One region of the Erwinia sp. V71 genome, then DNA from elsewhere that is predicted to be linked to it. Evidence: predicted binding sites of a transcription regulator. Region 1 holds the regulator's gene; each other region holds the start of a gene.
What was found. The regulator PhoB, encoded in region 1, activates phosphate uptake and scavenging genes when phosphate is short. The targets are predictions, from matches to a motif close to CTGTCATAAAACTGNCNNAT.

Region 2: the regulator PhoB is predicted to act here: its motif matches at 2,969-2,988, upstream of glpT (glycerol-3-phosphate transporter).
Region 3: the regulator PhoB is predicted to act here: its motif matches at 2,614-2,633, upstream of uvrB (excinuclease ABC subunit UvrB).

Annotation. Positions count from the first base shown of each region.
Region 1 covers NZ_CBFFRK010000053.1:5,563-11,680, reverse strand. The annotation lists gene sbcC (exonuclease subunit SbcC) at 1-1,297, opposite strand, end outside; gene sbcD (exonuclease subunit SbcD) at 1,294-2,517, opposite strand; gene phoB (phosphate response regulator transcription factor PhoB) at 2,779-3,468, shown strand; gene phoR (phosphate regulon sensor histidine kinase PhoR) at 3,483-4,796, shown strand; gene ACSZO1_RS12520 (PstS family phosphate ABC transporter substrate-binding protein) at 4,816-5,739, shown strand.
Region 2 covers NZ_CBFFRK010000077.1:1,093-7,210, reverse strand. The annotation lists gene metE (5-methyltetrahydropteroyltriglutamate--homocysteine S-methyltransferase) at 1-190, opposite strand, end outside; gene metR (HTH-type transcriptional regulator MetR) at 335-1,276, shown strand; gene ACSZO1_RS15285 (DUF1456 family protein) at 1,365-1,841, shown strand; gene ACSZO1_RS15280 (carboxylate/amino acid/amine transporter) at 1,874-2,737, opposite strand; gene glpT (glycerol-3-phosphate transporter) at 3,128-4,477, shown strand; gene yigL (sugar/pyridoxal phosphate phosphatase YigL) at 4,522-5,322, opposite strand; gene pldB (lysophospholipase L2) at 5,389-6,118, opposite strand, start outside.
Region 3 covers NZ_CBFFRK010000001.1:77,399-83,516, forward strand. The annotation lists gene ACSZO1_RS00375 (gluconeogenesis factor YvcK family protein) at 1-177, shown strand, start outside; gene uvrB (excinuclease ABC subunit UvrB) at 364-2,388, opposite strand; gene ACSZO1_RS00385 (ATP-binding cassette domain-containing protein) at 3,309-4,025, shown strand; gene bioD (dethiobiotin synthase) at 4,062-4,736, opposite strand; gene bioC (malonyl-ACP O-methyltransferase BioC) at 4,733-5,488, opposite strand; gene bioF (8-amino-7-oxononanoate synthase) at 5,472-6,118, opposite strand, start outside.

The sequences.
Region 1 (6,118 bases):
TACGCAGTTCAGCTTCTGGCTGCTGTTCATCCGGCAGAGGAACCGCGTGATGGTGTTGCCCGAGCGCCGTCTGACGTTGCTGTACCCGCTGTTGCAGCGCAGTAAGTGACTGCTCGCTTTTCTGCAACTGGGTCAGGCGTTCCTGCCACAGCAGTAGCGAAGGTCCCCACTCTGCCACCTGAGCGTGCTGTTCGCGCCACTGCTGATGCTGCTGGCGTTGCTGCTTCAGTGTGTGCAGATCCTGCTGCAGCTGTTGCTGACTGTGCTGCTTTTGCTGCTGGGTTAGCTGGTGCTCACTTAGCGTTTTCGCCAGCTCGCCGTACTGCTGCTGGAGCGTGGTGATTTGGTGATCCAGCGGCTGAACCTGCTCATTGATCAGCGTTTCCTGCTGCTGACGTTGCTGCGCCAGCTGTTTACGCGCCTCTTCTGCCTGTTGTTGCTGTTCGCTCAGGGTAATCAGATGACGGGATGACTGCTGTTGCTGCTCCGTTAATGCACTCAGCTGCTGCTCCAGTGCGCTAATCTCCTGCTGCAGCTTCTGCTGCTGCTCCAGCCACTGCTGCTGTTGCTGGTATTCTGTCAGCGAGCGGGTAAGCACTTGCTCCTGCTCTGTCAGTTGCTCCAGCTGTTGTTGCAACTGCTGGCGTGTTTCTTCTTCCAGCAGCGCCATCCCTGACGCGTGGGCGCGCAGGTTATCCAGGGCGATGCGTGTCGCTTTATGCTGTTCGAACACGGCCATCGACAGGCGGCCATAGATTTCGGTGCCGGTCAGCTCTTCCAGCAGTTCTGCGCGTTCACTGGCTTTGGCGTTAAGGAAGGCGGCGAATTGCCCCTGAGACAGCATCATCGATTTGGTGAAACGGTTAAAATCGAGGCCGGTGAGGGTTTCGGTCATTTTCAGTTTGTCATTGACCTTATCGGCGACGATGCTGTTATCTGCGCAGCGTACCAGCTCGACTTTCGGCGCCTGCAGATTGCCATCCACCGCGCCGCGTGCGCGGTTCTGGCTCCAGAACGCGCGCCAGGCGACACCTTTTACTTCAAACTCCACTTCCGCCAGGCATTCCGCCGTATCTCGGGTGATCAAATCATTCTGCGACTGGGTGATGACGCCCAGCCGTGAGGTCTGGTGATACAGAGCCAGGCAGATGGCATCGAGCAGGGTGGTTTTCCCGGCACCGGTCGGGCCGGTAATGGCAAACAGGCCGTTGCTGGCGAACGGCTCGGCGGTGAAATCGATTTTCCATTCACCTTTCAGCGAGTTCAGATTCTTAAAGCGCAGCGTTAAAATTTTCATGGCTGTGGCTCCTGCCGGCGCACGGCGTCAAGCGTGGTGGCAAACAGATGCCGGACCCGCTGCTGACGCGTCTCATCCTGCTGCGCTTCCTGTGCCAGCCGTCGGCTGAACACCTCTTCCACACTCAGCTCACTCAGCGTTTCATTTTGCTGGCGGGCAATGGTTTTCTCACGCAGTTCACGGCTGCGGCGGAGCAGTACCACGTCGACCGGCAGGTCGGCGGTCAGCTCCTGAATCCGCCGCTGAATATCATTCAGGTAATCCTGCGTGACGATTTCAATATCCAGCCAGACCGTTGCCGGCGCGGCAGCGAATTGCTGTAGTTGCTGTTCGATTTCCGCCAGCGAGCCTTTAATCATGCTCATCGGCTGCGTCTGCGGGATGATCAGTGGTTCAACTCGCGCCAGCTCACTGCCGTTAAACTCCACCAGAAAGACGCTTTTCTCCTTGCCCAGTTCATCGAAACTGAGCGGGATCGGCGAGCCGCTGTAGCGGATATGTTCACTGTTGGCGATGCGTTGTGCGCGGTGAATATGGCCGAGGGCAATATAGTCGGCAGGCGGAAAAGCCTGCGCCGGAAATGCGTCGAGAGTGCCGATATAGATATCGCGCACCGAATCACTGGTGCTGACGCCTACCGTCGTCAGATGGCCGGTGGCGATAATCGGCAACGCCAGTCCCAGCGAGTCACGCTGCTGCACGGCATGGTCGTAGCAGCGCTGATAGTGAGCGCGAATCGCCTCCAGCAGGCTTTGCTGTTTCTCGCGTCCGGACTGGCCCGCCTGGCTGCGCATAATATCGCGCGGGCGTAAAAATGGGATGGCACACAATAATGCCGCTGGCTGGCCCTGACGGTCATTCAGCAACAACACCTGATCCTGTTCCGGTTGTTCGCTGGCGGCGGCGATCACCCGGGTATTCAGGCAGGCCAGCAGCTCACGTGATTCATTCAGCGTGGCGACCGAATCATGGTTGCCACCCAGCACGATAAGCTGGCAGCCGGTGCGCTGCAGCTGCACTACAAAGCGGTTATACAGTTCGCGTGCATAGCTTGGCGGCGCACCGCTGTCGAAAATATCTCCGGCGACAATAATCGCATCCACCTGCTGTGTTTCAGCGGTGTCGATCAGCCAGTCGAGAAACGCCTGATGTTCCGGCGCGCGGCTCTTGGTATAAAAGAACTGACCGAGGTGCCAGTCGGCGGTGTGGATAAAGCGCATAAGATTCCCTGCATAAGCTAACGCGAGAGGGCGATTATAAACAGAGAGGCTGCTTGCGTCATAATGCAGCGTGCAGATGCGCTTTGCCGAAGCGGAATGATTCCGCCGCCGGAAACCTGATGACGCCACGCTGAATCCGGCGTCACAAAAGTATGACAGCGCATTTTTTAGCCCGTGCATTTTTCATAAATCTGTCATAAAACTGACGCATAATGACGCCGCGAATTCCAGTGACAAAGGGTCACATCAGCAGGAGTAACAATGGCTAAGCGCATTCTGGTAGTCGAAGATGAAGCCCCAATCCGTGAGATGTTGTGTTTCGTTCTTGAGCAAAATGACTATCAACCTATCGAAGCGGAAGATTATGACAGTGCAGTGAGCTTACTGATCGAGCCCTGGCCAGATTTGATCCTTCTCGACTGGATGTTACCGGGTGGTAGCGGCATTCAGTTTATTAAACATCTGAAGCGCGAAGCGATGACGCGCGAAATCCCGGTAGTGATGCTGACCGCGCGTGGCGAAGAAGAAGATCGCGTGCGCGGGCTGGAAGTGGGCGCCGATGATTACATTACCAAGCCGTTTTCACCGAAAGAGCTGGTGGCACGCATTAAAGCCGTGATGCGTCGCATTTCACCGATGGCGGTGGAAGAGGTGATTGAGATGCAGGGGCTGAGTCTTGATCCGTCGTCGCATCGTGTGATGGCCGAAACCACACCGATCGAGATGGGGCCAACCGAATATAAATTACTGCATTTCTTTATGACGCACCCGGAACGCGTGTACAGCCGCGAACAGCTGCTGAACCATGTCTGGGGCACCAATGTTTATGTTGAAGATCGCACTGTCGATGTTCATATCCGTCGTTTGCGTAAGGCGCTGGAAGTCACCGGTCACGATCGTATGGTTCAAACGGTGCGCGGAACAGGGTATCGTTTCTCCGCTCGTTTTTGATCGGAGTCTGAACCGTGCTGGAACGCCTCTCCTGGAAGAGATTAGTACTGGAGCTGGTGCTGGCTTGCCTGCCCGCACTGTTGCTGGGACTGCTGTTCGGCTATTTGCCGTGGTGGTTGCTGGTCGCAGTGCTGGGTGTGCTGGGCTGGCACTGCTACAACTTATTACGCCTGTCACACTGGCTGTGGGTCGACCGCACCATGACACCACCTGCCGGACACGCCAGCTGGGAGCCGCTGTTTTACGGCCTCTATCAAATGCAGCTGCGTAATCGCCGCCGCCGGCGTGAACTGGGCAATCTGATTAAACGTTTTCGCAGCGGGGCGGAGTCATTGCCCGATGCCGTCGTGCTGACCACGGAAGAGGGCAATATTTTCTGGTGTAATGGTCTGGCACAGCAGCATCTTGGTCTGCGCTGGCCTGAGGATAATGGCCAGAATATCCTTAACCTGCTGCGCTATCCTGAATTCTCCCGCTATTTACGCCAGCGCGATTTTGCCCGTCCGCTGACGCTGGTGCTGAATCAGCATCGTCATTTAGAGTTTCGCGTGATGCCTTACAGTGAAGGCCAGTGGCTGATGGTGGCGCGTGATGTCACGCAGATGCACCAGCTGGAAGGGGCACGACGTAACTTCTTTGCCAATGTCAGCCACGAGCTGCGCACGCCACTGACGGTGCTGCAGGGCTATCTGGAAATGATGAATGACTCGGTGCTGGAAGGGCAGACGCGCAGTAAAGCGTTGCACACCATGCAGGAGCAGACACGGCGTATGGACAGCCTGGTGAAGCAACTGCTGACGTTGTCGCGTATTGAAGCGGCGCCTGCCATTGATTTGCAGGAAAAAGTGGATGTGCCAATGATGCTGCGTATGTTACAGCGCGAGGCGGAAACCCTGAGCAACGGGCGGCATGACATTCATTTCCATACCGATCCGCATTTGCGGGTGTTCGGCAATGATGAGCAACTGCGCAGTGCGATTTCGAATCTGGTGTATAACGCGGTGAATCATACGCCGGCAGGCACCCGCATTGATATCAGCTGGCTGCGCGACAAAACGGGCGCACACTTTACGGTGAAAGATAACGGGCCTGGCATTGCCGCCGAGCATATTCCGCGCCTTACCGAACGTTTTTATCGGGTGGATAAGGCCCGCTCGCGGGCGACCGGCGGCAGCGGGCTGGGGCTGGCGATCGTCAAGCATGCGCTGAGCCACCATAATTCGCGGCTGGAAATCACCAGCGTGCCGGATATTCAGACCTGTTTTAGTTTTACTCTGGCGGCAAGGTTGATTGTCCCGGCGGAAGTAGCGGAGAATGCAAAGCGTTGATCATTAACGGGCGCGAAGCATGAAGAAGCTGATACTGACGGCACTGTTGCTGCTGTCAGCGGCGGTACAGGCGAAAGAGGGGATGCTGGCGGGGAATCTCACCAGTGTCGGTTCTGACACGCTGGGTAATCTGATGACGCTGTGGGGCGAGAATTTTAATCGCCAGTATCCAGGCGTTAATGTGCAGATTCAGGCGGCGGGGTCGTCGACTGCCCCGGTCGCACTGGCGGCGGGCGCTGCGCAGCTGGGGGCGATGAGCCGCCCGATGCTGGCGGGCGAACGTCAGCTGTTTGCCAGTAAATATGGTTATCAGCCACTGGCGGTGCCGGTGGCGATGGATGCGCTGGTGGTGGTGGTTAACCAGGATAACCCGCTGAATGAGATCAGTGGACAGCAGCTGGATGCGGTGTTCTCGGTGACACGACGCTGTGGTGCAACCACCACGCCGCAAAACTGGGGCGATTTGCAGCTGGCTTCGCCGGAGTGGCAGAAGCGTGCGCTGCAGCGTTTTGGGCGCAATTCGGCCTCCGGTACCTGGGGGTTCTTTAAACAGCAGGCACTGTGCGGCGGCGATTTCCGCCAGGATGTCAGCGAATATCCGGGGTCGGCGGCGGTGGTGCAGGCGGTGGCGGCCTCGCTGGGCGGAATAGGCTACGCCAGCATGGGCTTTCATCTTAGCGGGGTAAAAACCCTCGCGATCAGTGCCAGAGCCGGTGTCCCTGCGGTGATGCCAGACAGTGACAGCATTCGTAATGGTCGCTATCCGTGGAGCCGTCCGCTCTATATCTACGTCAATAAAGCACCGGGTAAGCCGCTGGAACCGCTGACGCGTGTGTTCCTGCGTCAGGCGATTTCACCGCAGGGCCAGGCTCTGGTGAAGCAGGCGGGTTATCTGCCGTTGTCGGATCAGCAGTTGCGTCAGGCGCAGGCATTGCTGGAGTGATATCACCGCCATTAACGACGAATGTCGTTATTCGCGCGGGCTGCAGCTCTCTCTTTTGATAGCCAGTACTTCATAAGTGCTGGCTATCCGTTCATTAAACCGCTTCTTTCGCACCTTTCAGGCCTTTTATCTGTCTGCTGGTTGCCAGTTAAGATAAGGTAATGAACTGAAAATATTAATAAAATAGTGATTCCACTCGCGGGCCTGATATCTGTTTCAAATACCTCGCGTGATCAGTTAAATATTGGTCATGAATTTTTTTCATGTCCTATGAATTTTCCTCTATTGCACCTGAGCAATCCTCATGTCACTCTTGTTTCAGCCATATAGACATCCAGAAGTCTAAAAATAACTAACTGAAACTATTTCCCCAGTAAAT
Region 2 (6,118 bases), on a different contig from region 1:
AATCGCCCACCGGCAGCAGATCCACTCCGGCGTCTTTTTGTTGCTGCCAGTGGCGAGCACGCAGCTCGCGACCCACAGCCAGTAATTCGTGTTGCGTGCTGTTGCCCGCCCAGTAGCTTTCTTGTGCTTTTTTCAATTCGCGACGCAGACCGACGCGGGGGAATCCGAGTGTATGATTCAGGATAGTCATATCTTTGCCTTAAATTTGTGTTGTCGTGCGCTGGCAGGTAAGATAGCCAGAAGTTTAGCCGTCCAGATGTTTACACATCCATATTGTGCAGGTAGTGTATTTATCACAAGCGCAAATTATTCACTCTCGATGTGAAGGACTCTCATGATCGAACTCAAACACCTGCGGACGTTGCAGGCCTTAAGGAACTCAGGCTCGCTGGCTGCCGCCGCTGCCCAGCTTCATCAGACGCAATCGGCGTTATCCCACCAGTTCAGCGACCTGGAGCAACGTCTCGGTTTTCGTTTGTTTGTGCGTAAAAGTCAGCCGCTGCGCTTTACACCGCAGGGGGAGATTTTGCTGCAGCTGGCGGAACAGGTGCTGCCGCAGATTCAGCATGCGCTGCAGGCCTGCCATGAGCCGCATCAGACCACGCTGCGCATCGCGATTGAGTGTCACAGCTGCATCCAGTGGCTGACGCCCGCGCTGGACAATTTCCGTCAGAGCTGGCCGCAGGTGGTGATGGACTTTAAATCGGGCGTAACCTTCGACCCGCAACCCGCGCTGCAACAGGGTGAGCTGGATGTGGTGCTGACTTCGGACATCCTGCCACGCAGCGGTTTGCACTATACGCCGATGTTTGATTTCGAGGTGCGGCTGGTACTGGCGCCAGACCATCCGCTGGCGCAGGTGGAGCATATTTCACCGGACGACCTCGCCAGCGAGGTACTGATGATCTATCCGGTACAGCGCCAGCGGCTGGATATCTGGCGTAACTTCCTGCAGCCCGCTGGCATCAGCCCGGTGCTGAAAAGCGTCGACAATACCCTGTTGCTGATTCAGATGGTGGCAGCGCGTATGGGGATTGCCGCCCTGCCGCACTGGGTGGTGGAGAGTTTTGAACATCAGGGGCTGATTGTGACCCGTACGCTGGGTGAAGGCCTGTGGAGCCGGTTGTATGCCGCCGTCCGCGATGGCGAGCAGCGTCAGCCCGTGGTCGAAGCGTTTGTGCGTTCGGCGCGCCAGCACGCCTGCGAACATCTGCCGTTTGTACGTGATGCCTCGCGCCCGGGCACGCCACTGCCGATCTCCGCCAGCCAGCTCTGACCGCAGCGAGTGTGTTTAATCACTCCCCTGCGACGAGGCAATGTGTATAATGCGCGCCATTGCCTGTGACAGATAAAGAGATTTCAGCATGACCAATAATGACGTATTACGCAGCGTGCGCTACATACTGGACCTGAGTGACGCCAAAATGGTCGCCGTTCTGGCGCTGGCCGGGAGTGAAGTCTCTGTCGAAGAGATGCGGGCGTTTATGAAGAAAGAAGAAGATGAAGGTTACCGTCCGTGCCCGGATATTGTCATGGGACTGTTTCTGAATGGCCTGATTTTCTCTCTGCGCGGAAAAAGTGAGGACTCACCCACGCCGTCCGTCGAGCGCAAGATGAATAACAACATCATCCTGAAGAAACTGCGCATCGCCTTTAACCTGAAAACTACCGATATTCCTGACATCCTGAACCGGGCAGATTTTGCCGTTTCTCAGGCGGAAATTGGCGCCATCTTCCGTACCCCGGGCCATAAAAACTACCGTGAATGCGGCGACCAGATCCTGCGTAATTTCCTGAAAGGGATGAAACTGAAACTGCGCCCTGCAGCAACCAAAGCCTGATCATCGGGAGCGCAATCGCGCTCCCGCATCACTTAGCTGGCGGGACGATTCCCCACCACCCAGCGTTTATGCACCCACAGCGAAGCACAAATCACCGCCGCGCCGATCAGGAAACTTGGCCAGTGTGGCTGTTCCTGCCAGATAGCCAGGTTGACCAGCAGCCCTGCCGGGACATGCATATTGTTCATAATGCCCAGCGTACCGGCATCCACCTGCGTTGCGCCGTAGTTCCACATAAAGTAGCCCAGTCCGGACGCCGCCACGCCCAGCCACACCAGTACGCCCCACTGCAGGGTGGTGGTGGGCAGTTTGTTCGGATTGCCCCACAGGGTCCAGGCGACGATGGCGACCACCAGCGCACCCATATAGAACCAGGAAAACGCGGTGTGCTGCGGCATCGGGCGCACTTCCTGCAGGCGCTTATAGCCGACCATGCCGATAGCAAAGGTCAGGTTCGCCAGTTGCACCAGCATCAGACCAAACCAGAAGTGATCGCTCACTTTGTCATAACGGATAATCGCCGCACCGATCACCGCCAGCAGTGCGCTAAAGGCATAACCCGGGCGAATGCTGCGTTTGCTGAGCAGATCGTAAATCAGGGTGACATACAGCGGCGTCAGCACGGTGAACAGCAGGAACTCCGTGACGCTCAGGTAGAGGTACGCCTGGAAGCTGAACAGATACATGATGCCCAGCTGCATTGAGCCGACCAGCATATACAGCAACAGCGTGGAAAGCTTATAGCCACGCCAGCGCAGGAAAGGCACAAATACCAGTGCTGCCAGCGACAGGCGCATCAGCACCGAGAACCAGCTGTCGACCTGGCCTGCCAGATATTCGCCGATCAGGCTAAAGGAAAACGCCCAGAGAATGGTGGTAATAATCAGTAAGACCACAATAACGCATCCATCAGAAAAAGAAGGCGCTATTGTAACCAATTGCCATCAATGGCAGGCGACTATTTGGTTGACATCAGAGCAAATAATCAACAACTAAAATGTTGCATTAAGAACACAAACACTCACTAAACGAAAGACATGACAGAGCGTACGGTTATAACGTGACATGCATGGAAAACAACACAAACCCTGTCTCCATTTGATACGCCCGCCATCATTGACACAAAAATGTAATAAAACTGAAACATTTGTGTGCTCACTCACAGTCATTTCGGATTTAACTCAGTATAATATGCGCGAAATGGAACATTTCAGTGACACCAGCGGCATTGCCGTAACAGGAACCCCCTCCGTTTTGGATAAATAAAAACAGGCTATGGAGCCCACATGTTAAGTATTTTTAAACCTGCACCACACCAGCCGCGCGTAGCTGACGATCGGGTCGATCCGCTCTATCGTCGTCTGCGCTGGCAGATCTTTATCGGTATTTTCTTCGGCTATGCCGCTTACTATCTGGTTCGTAAAAACTTTGCTCTCGCCATGCCGTATCTGGTGGAACAGGGCTTCTCACGTGGCGATCTCGGCTTTGCGTTATCCGGTATCTCTATCGCTTACGGTTTTTCGAAATTTATTATGGGTTCGGTCTCTGACCGCTCTAACCCGCGCGTGTTTCTGCCCGCCGGGCTGATTCTGGCCGCCGCGGTGATGCTGCTGATGGGCTTTGTGCCCTGGGCCACCTCCAGCATTATGGTGATGTTTGTGCTGCTGTTTGTCTGTGGCTGGTTCCAGGGTATGGGCTGGCCGCCATGCGGACGCACCATGGTGCACTGGTGGTCGCAGAAAGAGCGTGGCGGTATTGTTTCGGTATGGAACTGCGCACATAACGTCGGCGGCGGTATTCCGCCACTGCTGTTCCTGCTGGGGATGGCGTGGTTTAACGACTGGAAAGCCGCGCTGTATATGCCAGCTTTTGGTGCCATTCTGGTAGCATTGATCGCGTTTGCACTGATGCGCGATACCCCGCAATCCTGCGGTCTGCCGCCGATTGAAGCGTATAAAAACGACTATCCGCCAGACTACGACGAAAAACATGAAGAAGAGCTGACTGCGAAGCAGATCTTTATGCAGTATGTCCTGCCGAACAAGCTGCTGTGGTATATCGCGCTGGCGAACGTGTTTGTCTATCTGCTGCGCTACGGCATTCTGGACTGGTCACCGACCTACCTGAAAGAAGTGAAACACTTCTCGCTGGATAAATCGTCCTGGGCCTACTTCCTGTATGAATACGCGGGGATTCCCGGCACTCTGCTGTGTGGCTGGATGTCGGACAAAGTGTTTAAAGGCAACCGCGGCGCGACGGGCGTGTTCTTTATGACGCTGGTGACCATCGCCACCATCGTCTACTGGATGAACCCGGCAGGCAACCCAGGCGTTGATATGGCCTGTATGATTGTGATCGGCTTCCTGATTTACGGTCCGGTGATGCTGATTGGCCTGCATGCGCTGGAACTGGCGCCGAAGAAAGCGGCAGGGACGGCGGCAGGCTTTACCGGTCTGTTTGGTTATCTCGGCGGCTCCGTGGCGGCAAGCGCCATCGTCGGCTATACCGTTGATTACTTTGGCTGGAATGGCGGCTTTATGATTATGGTCGGCGGCTGTGTGCTGGCGGTGATCCTGCTGGTGATGACCATGCTGAGTGAAAACAAACACAAGCAACAGTTACAACAACAGCAGTAATGCGCTGCGGGTGGTCAGCAAAGGCTGACCACCCGGTTGCCGTATCAGGCCAGGAACAGTTTACGCAAATAGCGCGGCACCGCATCTTCACCGTTACTGCCAATCACTTCCAGCTCCGGCAGCAGGTCTTTCAGTCGCTGATGGGCGTTGCCCATAATGCAGCCCTTGCCCGCCATCGACAGCATCTCTTTATCATTCATACCGTCACCAAAGGCGACGCACTCTTTCAGTGAGTAACCCAGCGTTTTGGCTACTGCTTCCAGTGCATGCCCTTTCGACACGCCGCCTGCCATCACTTCCAGACAGGTTGGCATGGAGAAGCTGACATTCACCCGGTCGCCCCAGCGCGCCAGCATCGCCTGTTCCAGTGGCAGTAACTTGTCGGCATCATCACAGGTAAAGAACACTTTGCTGATGCCGTCGGTTTCCAGCATACCTGGCTCAAACAGCGTGTAATTAAACACTGACTCGCGGAAATAACGTTTCTCTTCCGGGCGGTGGCGATTCAGATACCACTCATCATTGCGATAAACGTTGGTCAGAATCTCCGGGTCGTTGTATTTAATGGCAAACAGATCGTTGGCAATATCAGCATCGAGGTTATGGCTGAACACCAGCTCTCCCGCCATATTGTGGACGCGTGCGCCATTCGAGGTGATCATAAAAGCGTCGATACCCAGGCCATCGCGCATCTGGGCAACATCAATATGATGACGTCCGGTAGCAAAGACAAAATGAACGCCGCGTTCGGTTAATAACTGCAGTGTTTCGCGGGTGTAGGGCGTCAGACGGTGATCGGGTGACAGCAGCGTGCCATCGAGATCAGATGCAACAACGTGATACATAATGCGGTCAAACCTCTGGTTGAAAAATGATATCAGGCGAACCTGACAGAACTCTGAGTAAGGTTGCTAACTCTGCCGCGCGAAAAACTCCACGATGGCATCTAAGGCTTCGGCGCGCATATCGTCCCTTTCAAACAGGATCTCGTGGCGCGCGCCCGCAATAACCCGAGGTTTTCCCCCTTCGCAGGGATGACCCGCTGCCGCCATCGCCTCGCAGAACAGATCCTGTGAGCGATTGTCGACAATCTTGTCCTCCCCCGCCTGCAACAGCAGTACCGGCGTCTCAATTGCAGGTACTCTGGTCAAAATATTTTTGCCCGCCAGCACCCCTTCACGCACCCAGTGATACGTCGGGCCGCCGACCCGCAGGCCAGGATCATCGGCGTAAAAGCGCAGATTACGGCGGTAGCGCTCGCGACTGTGCGTCAGCATATTGATGCCAAACGGACGCGGTCGCCATTTACCCGTACCGAGCGCATAGCCTTCACGCAGTGCCGGACGCTTTTCCGTCCAGTCGAGAATGCGGCTCGCCATCCACGCCGGCACTGGCAGATAGATACCAAACATCGGTGCAGCCAGCGCCACGGCATTCAGCGCCTGTGGCTGACGCGCCAGAAACAGCGTCAGGATAGCCCCGCCCATCGAATGCGCCAGTCCAAAGCGCTGGTCATATTTCGGGTTGTTGGCGATTTCCCGCTGCCACAACGACTCTAAATCATCGACATAGTGTTCAAACGCCGCCACATGGCCGCGATGTGAATCCTGCAACAGACGCCCGGATCGACCCTGACCACGA
Region 3 (6,118 bases), on a different contig from region 1:
AAACATATTGGTAAGCAAGTGATCGATGCTCTGGTTGTCAGCCCGCAGGCCAATATTCAGGGTGTGGAAGATCGTCTGCTAATCCGCGAGCCGCTGGAAGCCGCGGATATAAAATATCGTCACGATCGCCAGTTATTGCGTCAGGCGCTGGAGCATGCGATTCAGGCAATTAGCTGAGCATTACCGACATCGCCGATCTGTTCCCCTCCCCCACCTTGTGGGGGAGGGGGAGCCACCGCACCGGACTGCGTTGTCTGCTCCCTCATCCCAGCCTTTCCCCGTTTTACGGGGGAAGGGGCTGTCAGATGCTGACAGTTTGCCCGCTGCCTTTATTCGTGCAGAGCCATCACCTGTTGCCTGAACTCAGGACGCAGCAATAAACAGCTCACGCACCTCATGCAGCCGGTCACGTATCGCAGCCGCCTCTTCGAACTCCAGGTTTTGCGCATGCTGCTGCATCTGTGCTTCCAGTTCGTGGATTTTCTTCTGCAGTGCCTGCGGCGTCATTGCCAGATAGTTGCTGTCAGCCTCTTCCACCACTTTCGGCGCTTTACCGCGTCCTCTGGTTTTCGCTTTACCCGACCCCTGACCAATCTGCAGAATATCGGCGATTTTCTTGTTCAGACCCTGCGGCACAATGCCGTGTTCTTCGTTGTACTTCGCCTGCTTCTCGCGGCGACGTTCGGTCTCTTCAATCGCTTTCGCCATCGACGGCGTTATGCGGTCGCCATACAGAATCGCTTTACCATTGATGTTACGCGCCGCACGGCCAATGGTCTGGATCAGTGAACGTTCGGAACGCAGGAAGCCCTCTTTATCGGCATCGAGAATCGCCACCAGCGACACTTCCGGCATATCCAGCCCCTCACGCAGCAGGTTGATGCCCACCAGCACATCAAACTCCCCGAGACGCAGATCGCGGATAATCTCCACACGCTCAACGGTATCGATATCCGAGTGCAGATAACGCACCCGCTCGCCATGCTCGTCAAGATACTCGGTGAGATCTTCCGCCATACGCTTGGTCAGCACGGTCACCAGCACACGCTCGTTGATAGCCACACGCTTGCGGATCTCGGAGAGCAAATCGTCCACCTGCGTCGCGACAGGACGCACTTCTACCAGCGGATCGAGCAGAGCGGTCGGACGCACCACCTGATCAACAATATCGCCGCCGGATTTCTCCAGCTCGTAGTTGCCCGGCGTCGCCGAAACATAGATCGTCTGCGGTGCCAGCGACTCAAACTCTTCAAACTTCATCGGGCGGTTATCCAGCGCCGACGGCAGACGGAAGCCATACTCCACCAGCGTTTCTTTACGCGCGCGGTCACCGCGGTACATCCCACCCAGTTGCGGAATGGTGACGTGGGATTCGTCCACCACCAGCAGGCCATCAGCAGGCAGGTAGTCAAACAGCGTCGGTGGCGGCTCGCCCGGCCCGCGCCCGGAGAGGTAACGCGAGTAGTTTTCAATCCCGGAGCAGTAGCCCAGTTCGTTCATCATTTCTAAATCAAACTGGGTGCGCTGCGTCAGGCGCTGCTCTTCCAGCAGCTTATTGTTTGCCAGCAGCACCTGACGGCGCTCTGCCAGCTCCACTTTGATCTCTTCCATCGCCTGCAGAATGCGCTCGCGCGGCGTCACATAGTGGGTTTTCGGATAAACGGTGAAGCGCTGAATCACTTCCAGCTGCTGACCCGTTAACGGGTCAAACAGCGACAGGCGCTCCACCTCTTCATCGAACAGCTCAACACGCAACGCGATTTCGTCCGATTCCGCCGGGAAGATATCGATCACTTCACCGCGCACGCGGAAGGTGCCACGCTGGAACGCCTGGTCATTGCGGGTATATTGCAGTTCCGCCAGACGACGCAAAATGGCGCGCTGATCGATAATCATGCCGCGCGTCAGGTGCAGCATCATTTTCAGGTAAAGATCCGGATCGCCCAGACCGTAGATTGCTGAAACTGAGGCGACCACCACTACATCGCGCCGTTCCAGCAGCGCTTTGGTGGCCGACAGACGCATCTGTTCAATATGTTCGTTAACCGAGGCGTCCTTTTCGATAAAGGTGTCGGAACTCGGCACATAGGCTTCCGGCTGGTAGTAGTCGTAGTAAGAGACGAAATACTCCACCGCATTGTCGGGGAAAAACTCTTTCATTTCGCCGTACAACTGGGCGGCCAGCGTCTTGTTTGGCGCCAGCACCATGGTTGGCCGGTTCAGATTGGCAATCACGTTGGCGATGGTAAAGGTTTTGCCCGATCCAGTGACCCCAAGCAGTGTCTGATGGGCAAGACCATCTTCCAGCCCCTCTTCCAGACGGCGAATCGCCTCTGGCTGATCGCCGGACGGTTTAAATGCGGAGTTAAGTTTAAATACTTTGCTCATTGACGGACTACCTGAAGAAGAAGATCGCGCGAACCGGAGTGTAATTCTACTCGCCCTGGCTAATTTTTCCAGCACAAAAGACTGGATATAATTACAGCCATTTTGCCTAATGCTTCGCCAGAAAGCAAAGCGGAACTTTTACTCGCCATTATTGGGCAAATGCCTGTCACGCGTTGCGCAAGGTTATCCCCAGAAGGGTTGGTTCTTTAACATTTGTCAAGCACACTGTCGCGAAACCGTCATCTAAAAAAAGCCGGAAAAGCCTCAGGCTTGCTTTTCGATAACATGTTGATTTGATATCAGTTGTTTCCAGGGGCTGGATTCGCACCAGTTAGAGCGCAAGCCGCGTCCGCTCTCGTCTGTAGCAGGTTTTCAGAATCTAATGCACATGGTTATCCACAGGAATAGTGGATAACTGATGACAGCGCCCGAAACATCAGCTGTGTATAAATATCCCTTGCCCCTTCTTAACGGGGCAAAATATTTTTTTTTCGCTTTTTTTCAGCTTTGCTTAGCGCCAGCAGAAGTAAGAGATGCACAACTTTGTCTGAGATTCCAGTACCTTTTACCATTACCTTGTGTGATTACTGCTGGTGCGAAAATGTCACGTCAGCGACACTTTGCACCACCCTACAGGCAGGTCAGGCACTGCAACAGTGCAGCCACTCTGTTTCCCCTACGCAATTGTTTAGCGTCTCTCATCATTGATAGCGTGTTACATCGACCCTTCGCGTAAAAAAACCACCGCTGCACCATTTCTGGCCTGTTAATTGCAACACCTCAGTACCACCTCGCGCTTTCGGCAGACCAGAACAATAAGTACGCAGCGGAGGCCAAACGTTGTACGCCATTTTATGACGGTTCGTTACAGGCCAGGGACGACGGCACCATCGCAATATTGTCTGGAAGGAGAGTGTCAGATGTTAAGTTTACGGGCAGTAAATCAGTTTTATGGTCAGAACCATATTTTATGGGACGTTGACCTCGATCTGCCGCCGGGCACCTGCACCGGCGTGCTGGGTCGCCCTGGCATGGGCAAAACCACACTGGTCAATTGCATTATGGGCAATGTACCGGTTAACAGCGGCAGCATGACCTGGCAGGAAGCGGGCTCGCCGCCGCAAAACCTGCTGCTGCAGCCGATGGAAACCCGGGTACGTATGGGGATCGGTTATGTCCCGCAGGGGCGGCAAATCTTCTCGCAGCTGAGTGTCGAAGATAACCTGCTGATCGCTCTGCTGGCGGGGCAGGATGACCGCCACCGTGCCATCCCGCAGATGGTTTATGATCTGTTTCCGGTACTGTGGTCCTCACGCCACCAGCGCAGCGGCGAACTGCCCTCCCACCAGCAGCAACAGCTGGCGCTGGCGCGCGCACTGGTGCTGCAACCCAAGCTGCTGATCCTTGATGAGCCGATTGAGGGCATGTCACCATGGCTGGAAGAGGAGATGGGTAATCTGATTCACCGCCTGAACCACGATTTCGGCCTGACGATTCTGCTGCTGGAGCAGCGTCTGTCGTTTATTCGTCGGGTAGCGGATTACTTCCTGCTGCTGCATTGCGGGCGCAATGTGGCGCAGGGCAAAGTGGCGCAGCTGGATGACAGCATGGTGAATATGTGGCTGGCGGTGCCCTGAACGCGCGGGACGGAGAACATCGTCCCGCGCACCAGGTTACTCAGGCAGACGCAGATAACCGCCCAGCTGGTCAAATGACGCGCTGTCGGTAAGATACGGAATTTCGCCGAGGAATGGCGCCTCCAGCAGCCGTTGCAGGATTGTCAGGTACTCCTGATGACGTCTGCCCGGCGGTTGTATATCGCTGGCAATCCAGCCCGCAAAAGGCAGCCCTGCGGCGGAAATCGCCTGCGCGGTCAGCAGCGCATGGTTGATACAGCCGAGACGCATCCCCACCACCAGAATCACCGGCAACTGTTCCGTTACCACCCAGTCGGCATAGCTGTGCTGCTCAGAGAGCGGCGTAAACCAGCCTCCGGCCCCTTCGGTTAACACCCAGTCTGCCTGCGCGCTGAGATGCGCCAGCCCGGCAGACAGCCGGGAAAAGGTGATCGGCTGACCGCTTTCGGCGCTGACAATATGCGGCGATGTCGGCTCAGAAAATGCCAGTGGATTCACCTCCTCATACGCCAGCGGCAGCGCGCTGTGTTTCTGCAAGGTCAGCGCATCACTGTTACGCAGCCCGTCAGGCGTCATCTCACATCCCGACGCTACCGGCTTATAGCCCACAGCACGCCAGCCTGCACGGACTGCCGCCTGCAGCAACGCGCTGCTGGCGACGGTTTTCCCCACTTCAGTATCGGTTCCGGTTACAAACCAACGTTTAGTCACAACGAAATCACTCCAAACACTAAATGGTAACTGAGCAGACAACCCCGCTCGTCGCGTCGCCAGGCGCTCTCCAGCTGCTGCAGACGCTGCCGCGTCATCAGCCCGTGGCGACGTCCTTCATGCAGATGCGTGGCGCCGATGCCTTTCAGCGAGTGCATCGCGGCCAGCACATCGGGAAACGCCAGCGTCAGATGCTGCTCACTCAACTGCACGTGATGATGCGCGCAGGCAGCAGTAATCTGCTCCATGCTCAGAAAACGGTTTACATGCCCGGCATCATCAATCTGCCGCCAGGCATCGCGCACTTCGCTAAGCGAATCTGCCGCCAGCGTCGAGAACAACACCGTGCCGCCGCGTCGCGTCACCCGGCACAACTGATTCAATGCATGGGACAAATCATCACACCAGTGCACCGCCAGGTTGCTCCAGCACAGGTCCACTGCACCATCGGGTAGCGGTAACGCATCGATATCGCCCTGCAGATAGCGATCGGCGCTGTGGCGGCTTTCGGCTTCCGCCAGCATCGCCGCAGAGAGATCGAGCGCCGTCACCTGCAACCCCTGCTGCTGCCAGCGCTGACTAAACCAGCCAGTGCCACAGCCCGCATCCAGTACGCTGCGATACCTCGTGACATCCGCCAGCGTCATCAGTTGTTCGCCACAGCGTCGCTGCAGTTCGGCATGCTGCTGGTAACTTTGCGCCGCGCGGCCAAACGCATTCGCCACCGCCTGTTTATTAACCTTTGGCGTCATACAGCGTCTCCAGTAATGCATCAATATCCTGCGCCTGATGGCGGGCATTGAGGGTAATGCGCAACCGCGCGGTGCCCGGAGGTACGGTGGGCGGACGGATCGCCGTGACCCAGCAGCCGCGCTGACGCAGCTGACTGGCCAGCGCCAGCGCCTGCTGGTTATCACCGATAATCAGCGGCTGAATCGCGGTGGAGGACTCTGCCAGGCGGAACGGCAATCCCTGCGCACCGCGCCGGAAACGGGCAATGTTTGCCGCCAGTTGCTGGCGCAACTCGTCACCCTGCTGCACCGCCTGCAATGACGCCTGCAGCGCACAGGCCTGCGCGGGCGGCATTGCGGTGCTGTAGATCAGATGACGGGCAAACTGTAGCAGATACTCCGCGGTATCCTCATCGCACAGTACCGCCGCACCGCTGAGACCAAAGGCTTTACCAAAGGTCACGACCAGCAGAGGCGGCTTCACCTGCTGCTGCCAGCAGCTGCCGCGCCCCTGCTCGCCCACCACGCCGATGCCGTGCGCATCATCCACCAGCAGCCAGCTGCCGCTTTGTTGCGCCAGTTGCTGTAAGGCCGCCAACGGTGCGCTGTCGCCGTCCATACTGAACACACCCTCGGTCACCACCAGCGTGT